Regions from separate parts of the Psychrobacillus sp. AK 1817 genome, predicted to be linked through region 1. Evidence: a T-box and tRNA genes for the amino acid it is inferred to sense, from the RefSeq annotation. Region 1 holds a T-box; the other regions hold tRNA genes.

The links. The T-box of region 1 lies ahead of ileS (isoleucine--tRNA ligase). A T-box ahead of a tRNA ligase gene usually reads a tRNA of that ligase, here a tRNA-Ile.
Region 2: it has a tRNA-Ile gene. The T-box ahead of ileS (isoleucine--tRNA ligase) is inferred to sense a tRNA for this amino acid. The anticodon was not compared.
Region 3: it has a tRNA-Ile gene. The T-box ahead of ileS (isoleucine--tRNA ligase) is inferred to sense a tRNA for this amino acid. The anticodon was not compared.

Annotation. Positions count from the first base shown of each region.
Region 1 covers NZ_CP031739.1:523,337-526,618, reverse strand. Annotated here, with positions in the region: gene D0S48_RS02685 (tetratricopeptide repeat protein) at 1-1,004, shown strand, start outside; gene D0S48_RS21075 (hypothetical protein) at 1,006-1,128, shown strand; T-box leader at 1,396-1,636, shown strand; gene ileS (isoleucine--tRNA ligase) at 1,713-3,282, shown strand, end outside.
Region 2 covers NZ_CP031739.1:2,378,484-2,381,765, forward strand. Annotated here, with positions in the region: rRNA gene D0S48_RS11760 (23S ribosomal RNA) at 1-1,304, opposite strand, end outside; tRNA gene D0S48_RS11765 (tRNA-Ala) at 1,422-1,497, opposite strand; tRNA gene D0S48_RS11770 (tRNA-Ile) at 1,514-1,590, opposite strand; rRNA gene D0S48_RS11775 (16S ribosomal RNA) at 1,698-3,251, opposite strand.
Region 3 covers NZ_CP031739.1:3,434,932-3,438,213, forward strand. Annotated here, with positions in the region: rRNA gene D0S48_RS17115 (16S ribosomal RNA) at 41-1,595, shown strand; tRNA gene D0S48_RS17120 (tRNA-Ile) at 1,707-1,783, shown strand; tRNA gene D0S48_RS17125 (tRNA-Ala) at 1,799-1,874, shown strand; rRNA gene D0S48_RS17130 (23S ribosomal RNA) at 1,993-3,282, shown strand, end outside.

The sequences.
Region 1 (3,282 bases):
ATTTCTCTATGTTGAAAAACTTTTATAGCTACAATTTGTATATGTTTAGATTAATGTTAGTTGTAGATGAGGAGGTCCTTCAGGTTTATCCATATTATCAAGTTTTGATTAAAATGGAAGATGATTTTGATGAAAAACAAAAATTCCTTTTAAACTTGAACCTCGGGTTATACAACTATCTAATTGGTGAATATTATGCGGCATTAGAAAGGCTTGAGCAAGCTCTCAAGCTATTGAATAATAATTCTTTTGAGGAGTGGGAACTAGCAGACTTTCACAATGCTATAAGCTTGACCTACTTTAAATGCAACGAATATTTCAATGCTATCAATCATTCTAGTAAATCATTGAAGTATTATAAGGATAATTTACTCTTTGAAAGAGCAATTGACAGTTACATAGTTACAGGAATGGCCTACAAAAACATGAAAAACTATGTAGAGGCCGAAAAGAACTACAATCTTGCGAAAAAGCTGGCTAAGGATTATAGGCTGACACAGTATAAAGGTATGCTTTATCAAAACCTTGGTTCACTTCAGGCCATTCAAGAAAACCATGAAAAGGCAATCGAGTATTATAAACATAGCTTGGAAAATAAAGAGGGCCCACACCAAGTGGAAGGGTATATGATAACTACTCTTTCAATTATTAAGGAGTATTCCAAGCAAAAGGATCATTTGCGTGTGCTAAGCTGGTGTGAAGCTGGGTTAAGTAAATTGGATGAAATAAAGGACAATCAAACAATGGCCACTCTATCTTACATACACCATTTTCACATATATAAAGCGTTTCATAGTTGCTCTGAAGATTTCGAAGCTATCATTAAAAAAGGGATTAATTATTTTGAGAAGGTCCATGACGATCGACACGTTCAAAAGTACTCTATATTATTAGCAGATTATTATTATAGGAACAGTCGTTTTAAAGCAGCCAATATTTTTTATCAAAAGGCAAATGAGATATTATTCAGACAAAAATCTATTTCAAAATGGGAGGATTTATAATATGAAAAAAATATTTATTCTTAGCTTGATAACATTAACAGTATTGTTTAGCTTTGGGACTTCTACATTTGCTGCAGAGGAAGAGGCACCAAGACCAACTTCAACAGGCGATTCGAACATCTAATAAAAGTCTTGTCATGGACTTTTGATAAATATTTAACTATAGACACTCACTTTTAAACTAGGTGAGTGTCTATTATTTTTGCAGGTTTAGTTCTAAGTACGGTCTTTAAGGACTGATAATTACGCGTTTAATGGAGCATATCATGTATACTCGTGTTGAAAAGTGAATTGTTATCCTCCATATGATTTTTAAATTTTTCTAAAATATCTATACTTCCTATTGACATTAGTTTTATTTACATGTTAAATTTATCCACAATAAAACCATACAAATTCGTTGATGAGAAAAAGTAGAATATGAACCTGCTCCAAAGAGAGCCGATGCTTTGCTGAAAGTCGGTGTTCAGGTCATTTTTGAAAATCCTCTCTGAGAAGTCGTGCTGAACATAGTAAGCTCGATCGGGTGTCTACCGTTAAAAGGAACGCGTATGCTTGTACGTGGCTAAGTGCTATTGGAATGAAATTTTCCATAGAATTAGGGTGGTATCACGGTTAAACCCGTCCCTTTACTGGGACGGGTTTTTTGTATGTTTTATTAAACTTAATAAGGAGTGATGCCAATTGGTTAACAAGAACAAGAAGGAAATAGTTTCAAAACGGGAAGAAAAAGTACGAAAAGTTTGGTTAGAGAAAAATGTTTTTCAAGAATCTATAAACCAACGAGATGGAAGGCCATCCTTTGTATTTTATGAGGGGCCGCCCACAGCAAATGGCATGCCTCATGTAGGGCATGCCCTCGGAAGAACGATTAAGGATCTGATCGCTAGATACAAAACAATGAAAGGATATCAAGTTATTCGAAAAGCGGGATGGGATACACACGGGTTGCCAGTAGAATTAGGTGTAGAAAAACAGCTTGGCATCTCTGGAAAGAATGACATAGAAGATTTTGGTGTGGAAGCATTTATCGAAAAATGTAAGGAAAGCGTATTTGTTTATGAGAAGGAATGGCGTGATTTCACAGAGAAGTTAGGATACTGGGTGGATATGGGTAATCCCTATATGACGATGAGCAACAGCTATATTGAAAGTGTATGGAATATCCTTGGTACCATTCACGACAAGGGCTTGCTACAAAAAGGTCATAGAGTATCACCATACTGCCCTAGTTGTCAAACTTCCTTAAGTTCGCACGAAGTATCGCAGGGCTATAAAATGGTGAAGGATCTATCGGCTACAGCGAAATTTAAGTTAACAGATGCAGAGAATGAATACTTCCTAGGTTGGACGACCACACCCTGGACGCTACCAGCAAATGTTGCTTTAGCAGTTAACCCTACGCTGGAATATGTTCGTGTGAAGAAGGGAGAAGAGGTTTATATACTTGCTAAAGTTTTGTTAGAAAAAGTAATGCAAGACGATTATGAAATTCTCTCCACCTTTAGAGGGGAGGAATTAGAAGGTATTACCTATACCCCACTTTTTGACTTTATGAGTGTTGAGTTTGGTCATAAAGTAGTTACCGCCAGCTATGTCACATGCGATAGCGGTACTGGAATTGTGCATATCGCGCCAGCTTATGGAGAAGACGATTATAAAGTGGTAAAGGAAAATGACTTGTCCTTTATCAGTGTGGTGGATGAGAGAGGGAGATATACTTCAGCAATAAAAGGATTTGAAGGTCGATTTGTAAAAGAATGCGATATAGATATAGTCCGATTTCTTTCCAATAAAGGACTACTATTCCATAAGGAAAAATATGAACATAGCTATCCCCATTGTTGGCGCTGTGACACCCCACTCCTTTACTACGCAATGGAAAGTTGGTTTATACAAACGACAGCTCTAAAAGAAATATTTATTGATAACAACGAATCTGTATCATGGCATCCTGAGTACCTTAAGCATGGTAGGTTCGGTAACTTTTTGGAACAAATGATGGATTGGAATATCAGTCGTAAACGTTATTGGGGGACACCACTTAATGTGTGGGAATGTAATAATTGTAAGGTAGAGATAGTGCCGAAATCTATCGATGAATTAAATAAATATTCTTTAAATGAACTAGGGGATATTGAGCTACACAAGCCATATGTGGATAAGGTTCAGCTATCTTGTCCTTCCTGTGGTGGACCGATGCAAAGAACTCCAGAAGTAATAGATGTATGGTTTGACAGTGGTTCTATGCCCTTTGCCCAATATCATTATCCATTTG
Region 2 (3,282 bases), 1.9 Mb from region 1:
CCGGCATTCTCACTTCTAAGCGCTCCACCAGTCCTTCCGGTCTGACTTCAACGCCCTTAGAACGCTCTCCTACCACTGATACCAAAGGTATCAATCCACAGCTTCGGTGATTTGTTTAGCCCCGATACATTTTCGGCGCAGCGTCACTCGACCAGTGAGCTATTACGCACTCTTTAAATGATGGCTGCTTCTAAGCCAACATCCTGGTTGTCTAAGCAACGCCACATCCTTTTCCACTTAACAAATACTTTGGGACCTTAGCTGGTGGTCTGGGCTGTTTCCCTCTTGACTACGGATCTTATCACTCGCAGTCTGACTCCCAAACATAAATCATTGGCATTCGGAGTTTGTCTGAATTCGGTAACCCGGGATGGGCCCCTAGTCCAAACAGTGCTCTACCTCCAAGATTCTAACGTTTGAGGCTAGCCCTAAAGCTATTTCGGAGAGAACCAGCTATCTCCAGGTTCGATTGGAATTTCTCCGCTACCCACACCTCATCCCCGCACTTTTCAACGTGCGTGGGTTCGGACCTCCAGTAAGTGTTACCTTACCTTCATCCTGGACATGGGTAGATCACCTGGTTTCGGGTCTACGACCACATACTCATTCGCCCTATTCAGACTCGCTTTCGCTGCGGCTCCGTCTTCTCAACTTAACCTCGCATGTAATCGTAACTCGCCGGTTCATTCTACAAAAGGCACGCCATCACCCGTTAACGGGCTTTGACTATTTGTAGGCACACGGTTTCAGGGTCTATTTCACTCCCCTTCCGGGGTGCTTTTCACCTTTCCCTCACGGTACTGGTTCACTATCGGTCACTAGGTAGTATTTAGCCTTGGGAGATGGTCCTCCCGGATTCCGACGGAATTTCACGTGTTCCGCCGTACTCAGGATACACTCTGGAGGGAATGAATTTTGGACTACGGGGCTTTTACCCTATCCTGCGGACCTTTCCAGGTCGCTTCATCTAACTCATTCTTTTGTAACTCCGTATAGAGTGTCCTACAACCCCAAGAGGCAAGCCTCTTGGTTTGGGCTCTTCCCGTTTCGCTCGCCGCTACTCAGGGAATCGAATTTTCTTTCTCTTCCTCCAGGTACTTAGATGTTTCAGTTCCCTGGGTGTGTCTCAGATGCGCTATGTATTCACGCAAATGTACTGCCCCATTACGGGCAGTGGGTTTCCCCATTCGGAAATCTCCGGATCGAAGCTCACTTACAGCTCCCCGAAGCATATCGGTGTTAGTGCCGTCCTTCGTCGACTCCTAGTGCCAAGGCATCCACCGTGCGCCCTTATTAACTTAACCTAAAAGTTAAAAGTACTACACTTGCGATCACGTAAGTGATCACAATTTGAATATCTTGCGTTTGTTTCTTTTTTTGATGTCGTTTTATCCAGTTTTCAAAGAACAAAATTATTTCGTTGGTGGAGCCTAGCGGGATCGAACCGCTGACCTCCTGCGTGCAAGGCAGGCGCTCTCCCAGCTGAGCTAAGGCCCCGAAATAAAAAAAGGTATGGTGGGCCTAAATGGACTCGAACCATCGACCTCACGCTTATCAGGCGTGCGCTCTAACCAGCTGAGCTATAGGCCCTCTTTGAATTTCCATATCTATTATATGTTAATATACATGAACATTCAAAACTGAACTGCAAAACGTTAAGATACAGATAAAGATCTGTATTCCGAATATATCCTTAGAAAGGAGGTGATCCAGCCGCACCTTCCGATACGGCTACCTTGTTACGACTTCACCCCAATCATCTGTCCCACCTTCGGCGGCTGGCTCCCAAAAGGGTTACCCCACCGACTTCGGGTGTTACAAACTCTCGTGGTGTGACGGGCGGTGTGTACAAGGCCCGGGAACGTATTCACCGTGGCATGCTGATCCACGATTACTAGCGATTCCGGCTTCATGTAGGCGAGTTGCAGCCTACAATCCGAACTGAGAACGGTTTTATGGGATTAGCTCACCCTCGCGGGGTTGCGACCCTCTGTACCGTCCATTGTAGCACGTGTGTAGCCCAGGTCATAAGGGGCATGATGATTTGACGTCATCCCCACCTTCCTCCGGTTTATCACCGGCAGTCACCTTAGAGTGCCCAACTGAATGCTGGCAACTAAGATCAAGGGTTGCGCTCGTTGCGGGACTTAACCCAACATCTCACGACACGAGCTGACGACAACCATGCACCACCTGTCACCGCTGTCCCCGAAGGGAAAAGCCTATCTCTAGGCCGGTCAGCGGGATGTCAAGACCTGGTAAGGTTCTTCGCGTTGCTTCGAATTAAACCACATGCTCCACCGCTTGTGCGGGCCCCCGTCAATTCCTTTGAGTTTCAGTCTTGCGACCGTACTCCCCAGGCGGAGTGCTTAATGCGTTAGCTGCAGCACTAAGGGGCGGAAACCCCCTAACACTTAGCACTCATCGTTTACGGCGTGGACTACCAGGGTATCTAATCCTGTTTGCTCCCCACGCTTTCGCGCCTCAGCGTCAGTTACAGACCAGAAAGCCGCCTTCGCCACTGGTGTTCCTCCAAATCTCTACGCATTTCACCGCTACACTTGGAATTCCGCTTTCCTCTTCTGTACTCAAGTCCCCCAGTTTCCAATGACCCTCCACGGTTGAGCCGTGGGCTTTCACATCAGACTTAAAGGACCGCCTGCGCGCGCTTTACGCCCAATAATTCCGGACAACGCTTGCCACCTACGTATTACCGCGGCTGCTGGCACGTAGTTAGCCGTGGCTTTCTAATGAGGTACCGTCAAGGTACGAGCAGTTACTCTCGTACTTGTTCTTCCCTCACAACAGAGTTTTACGATCCGAAAACCTTCTTCACTCACGCGGCGTTGCTCCATCAGACTTTCGTCCATTGTGGAAGATTCCCTACTGCTGCCTCCCGTAGGAGTCTGGGCCGTGTCTCAGTCCCAGTGTGGCCGATCACCCTCTCAGGTCGGCTACGCATCGTCGCCTTGGTGAGCCGTTACCTCACCAACTAGCTAATGCGCCGCGGGCCCATCCTGTAGTGACAGCCGAGACCGTCTTTTAACATCTCCTCATGTGAGGAAATGGATTATTCGGTATTAGCCCCGGTTTCCCGGAGTTATCCCAATCTACAGGGCAGGTTGCCCACGTGTTACTCACCCGTCCGCCGCTAAATCAGAAGAAGCAAGCTTCTTCATCATTCGCTCGACTTGCATGTATTAGGCACGCCGCCAGCGTTCGTCCTGAGCCAGGATCAAACTCTCCATAATAGAGAACTTAAAAAGCTCATTTTGTTTTGCT
Region 3 (3,282 bases), 1.2 Mb from region 1:
GAAGCTGACAACGCAATGCGCTGTGTATCGCCAGCCAGCTATTATGGAGAGTTTGATCCTGGCTCAGGACGAACGCTGGCGGCGTGCCTAATACATGCAAGTCGAGCGAATGATGAAGAAGCTTGCTTCTTCTGATTTAGCGGCGGACGGGTGAGTAACACGTGGGCAACCTGCCCTGTAGATTGGGATAACTCCGGGAAACCGGGGCTAATACCGAATAATCCATTTCCTCACATGGGGGAATGTTAAAAGACGGCATCTCGCTGTCACTACAGGATGGGCCCGCGGCGCATTAGCTAGTTGGTGAGGTAACGGCTCACCAAGGCGACGATGCGTAGCCGACCTGAGAGGGTGATCGGCCACACTGGGACTGAGACACGGCCCAGACTCCTACGGGAGGCAGCAGTAGGGAATCTTCCACAATGGACGAAAGTCTGATGGAGCAACGCCGCGTGAGTGAAGAAGGTTTTCGGATCGTAAAACTCTGTTGTGAGGGAAGAACAAGTACGAGAGTAACTGCTCGTACCTTGACGGTACCTCATTAGAAAGCCACGGCTAACTACGTGCCAGCAGCCGCGGTAATACGTAGGTGGCAAGCGTTGTCCGGAATTATTGGGCGTAAAGCGCGCGCAGGCGGTCCTTTAAGTCTGATGTGAAAGCCCACGGCTCAACCGTGGAGGGTCATTGGAAACTGGGGGACTTGAGTGCAGAAGAGGAAAGCGGAATTCCAAGTGTAGCGGTGAAATGCGTAGAGATTTGGAGGAACACCAGTGGCGAAGGCGGCTTTCTGGTCTGTAACTGACGCTGAGGCGCGAAAGCGTGGGGAGCAAACAGGATTAGATACCCTGGTAGTCCACGCCGTAAACGATGAGTGCTAAGTGTTAGGGGGTTTCCGCCCCTTAGTGCTGCAGCTAACGCATTAAGCACTCCGCCTGGGGAGTACGGTCGCAAGACTGAAACTCAAAGGAATTGACGGGGGCCCGCACAAGCGGTGGAGCATGTGGTTTAATTCGAAGCAACGCGAAGAACCTTACCAGGTCTTGACATCCCGCTGATCGGCCTAGAGATAGGCTTTTCCCTTCGGGGACAGCGGTGACAGGTGGTGCATGGTTGTCGTCAGCTCGTGTCGTGAGATGTTGGGTTAAGTCCCGCAACGAGCGCAACCCTTGATCTTAGTTGCCAGCATTCAGTTGGGCACTCTAAGGTGACTGCCGGTGATAAACCGGAGGAAGGTGGGGATGACGTCAAATCATCATGCCCCTTATGACCTGGGCTACACACGTGCTACAATGGACGGTACAGAGGGTCGCAACCCCGCGAGGGTGAGCTAATCCCATAAAACCGTTCTCAGTTCGGATTGTAGGCTGCAACTCGCCTACATGAAGCCGGAATCGCTAGTAATCGTGGATCAGCATGCCACGGTGAATACGTTCCCGGGCCTTGTACACACCGCCCGTCACACCACGAGAGTTTGTAACACCCGAAGTCGGTGGGGTAACCCTTTTGGGAGCCAGCCGCCGAAGGTGGGACAGATGATTGGGGTGAAGTCGTAACAAGGTAGCCGTATCGGAAGGTGCGGCTGGATCACCTCCTTTCTAAGGATATATTCGGAATACAGATTTTTATCTGTATCTTAACGTTTTGCAGTTCAGTTTTGAATGTTCATATTTATATTAACATTTTTAATAGATATGGAAATTCAAAGAGGGCCTATAGCTCAGCTGGTTAGAGCGCACGCCTGATAAGCGTGAGGTCGATGGTTCGAGTCCATTTAGGCCCACCATACCTTTTTAATTTCGGGGCCTTAGCTCAGCTGGGAGAGCGCCTGCCTTGCACGCAGGAGGTCAGCGGTTCGATCCCGCTAGGCTCCACCATTAAAAATATAATTGTTCTTTGAAAACTGGATAAAACGACATCAAAAAAAGAAACAAACGCAAGATATTCAAATTGTGATCACTTACGTGATTGCAAGTGTAGTACTTTTAACTTTTAGGTTAAGTTAATAAGGGCGCACGGTGGATGCCTTGGCACTAGGAGTCGACGAAGGACGGCACTAACACCGATATGCTTCGGGGAGCTGTAAGTGAGCTTCGATCCGGAGATTTCCGAATGGGGAAACCCACTGCCCGTAATGGGGCAGTACATTTGCGTGAATACATAGCGCATCTGAGACACACCCAGGGAACTGAAACATCTAAGTACCTGGAGGAAGAGAAAGAAAATTCGATTCCCTGAGTAGCGGCGAGCGAAACGGGAAGAGCCCAAACCAAGAGGCTTGCCTCTTGGGGTTGTAGGACACTCTGTACGGAGTTACAAAAGAATGAGTTAGATGAAGCGACCTGGAAAGGTCCGCAGGATAGGGTAAAAGCCCCGTAGTCCAAAATTCATTCCCTCCAGAGTGTATCCTGAGTACGGCGGAACACGTGAAATTCCGTCGGAATCCGGGAGGACCATCTCCCAAGGCTAAATACTACCTAGTGACCGATAGTGAACCAGTACCGTGAGGGAAAGGTGAAAAGCACCCCGGAAGGGGAGTGAAATAGACCCTGAAACCGTGTGCCTACAAATAGTCAAAGCCCGTTAACGGGTGATGGCGTGCCTTTTGTAGAATGAACCGGCGAGTTACGATTACATGCGAGGTTAAGTTGAGAAGACGGAGCCGCAGCGAAAGCGAGTCTGAATAGGGCGAATGAGTATGTGGTCGTAGACCCGAAACCAGGTGATCTACCCATGTCCAGGATGAAGGTAAGGTAACACTTACTGGAGGTCCGAACCCACGCACGTTGAAAAGTGCGGGGATGAGGTGTGGGTAGCGGAGAAATTCCAATCGAACCTGGAGATAGCTGGTTCTCTCCGAAATAGCTTTAGGGCTAGCCTCAAACGTTAGAATCTTGGAGGTAGAGCACTGTTTGGACTAGGGGCCCATCCCGGGTTACCGAATTCAGACAAACTCCGAATGCCAATGATTTATGTTTGGGAGTCAGACTGCGAGTGATAAGATCCGTAGTCAAGAGGGAAACAGCCCAGACCACCAGCTAAGGTCCCAAAGTATTTGTTAAGTGGAAAAGGATGTGGCGTTGCTTAGACAACCAGGATGTTGGCTTAGAAGCAGCCATCATTTAAAGAGTGCGTAATAGCTCACTGGTCGAGTGACGCTGCGCCGAAAATGTATCGGGGCTAAACAAATCACCGAAGCTGTGGATTGATACCTTTGGTATCAGTGGTAGGAGAGCGTTCTAAGGGCGTTGAAGTCAGACCGGAAGGACTGGTGGAGCGCTTAGA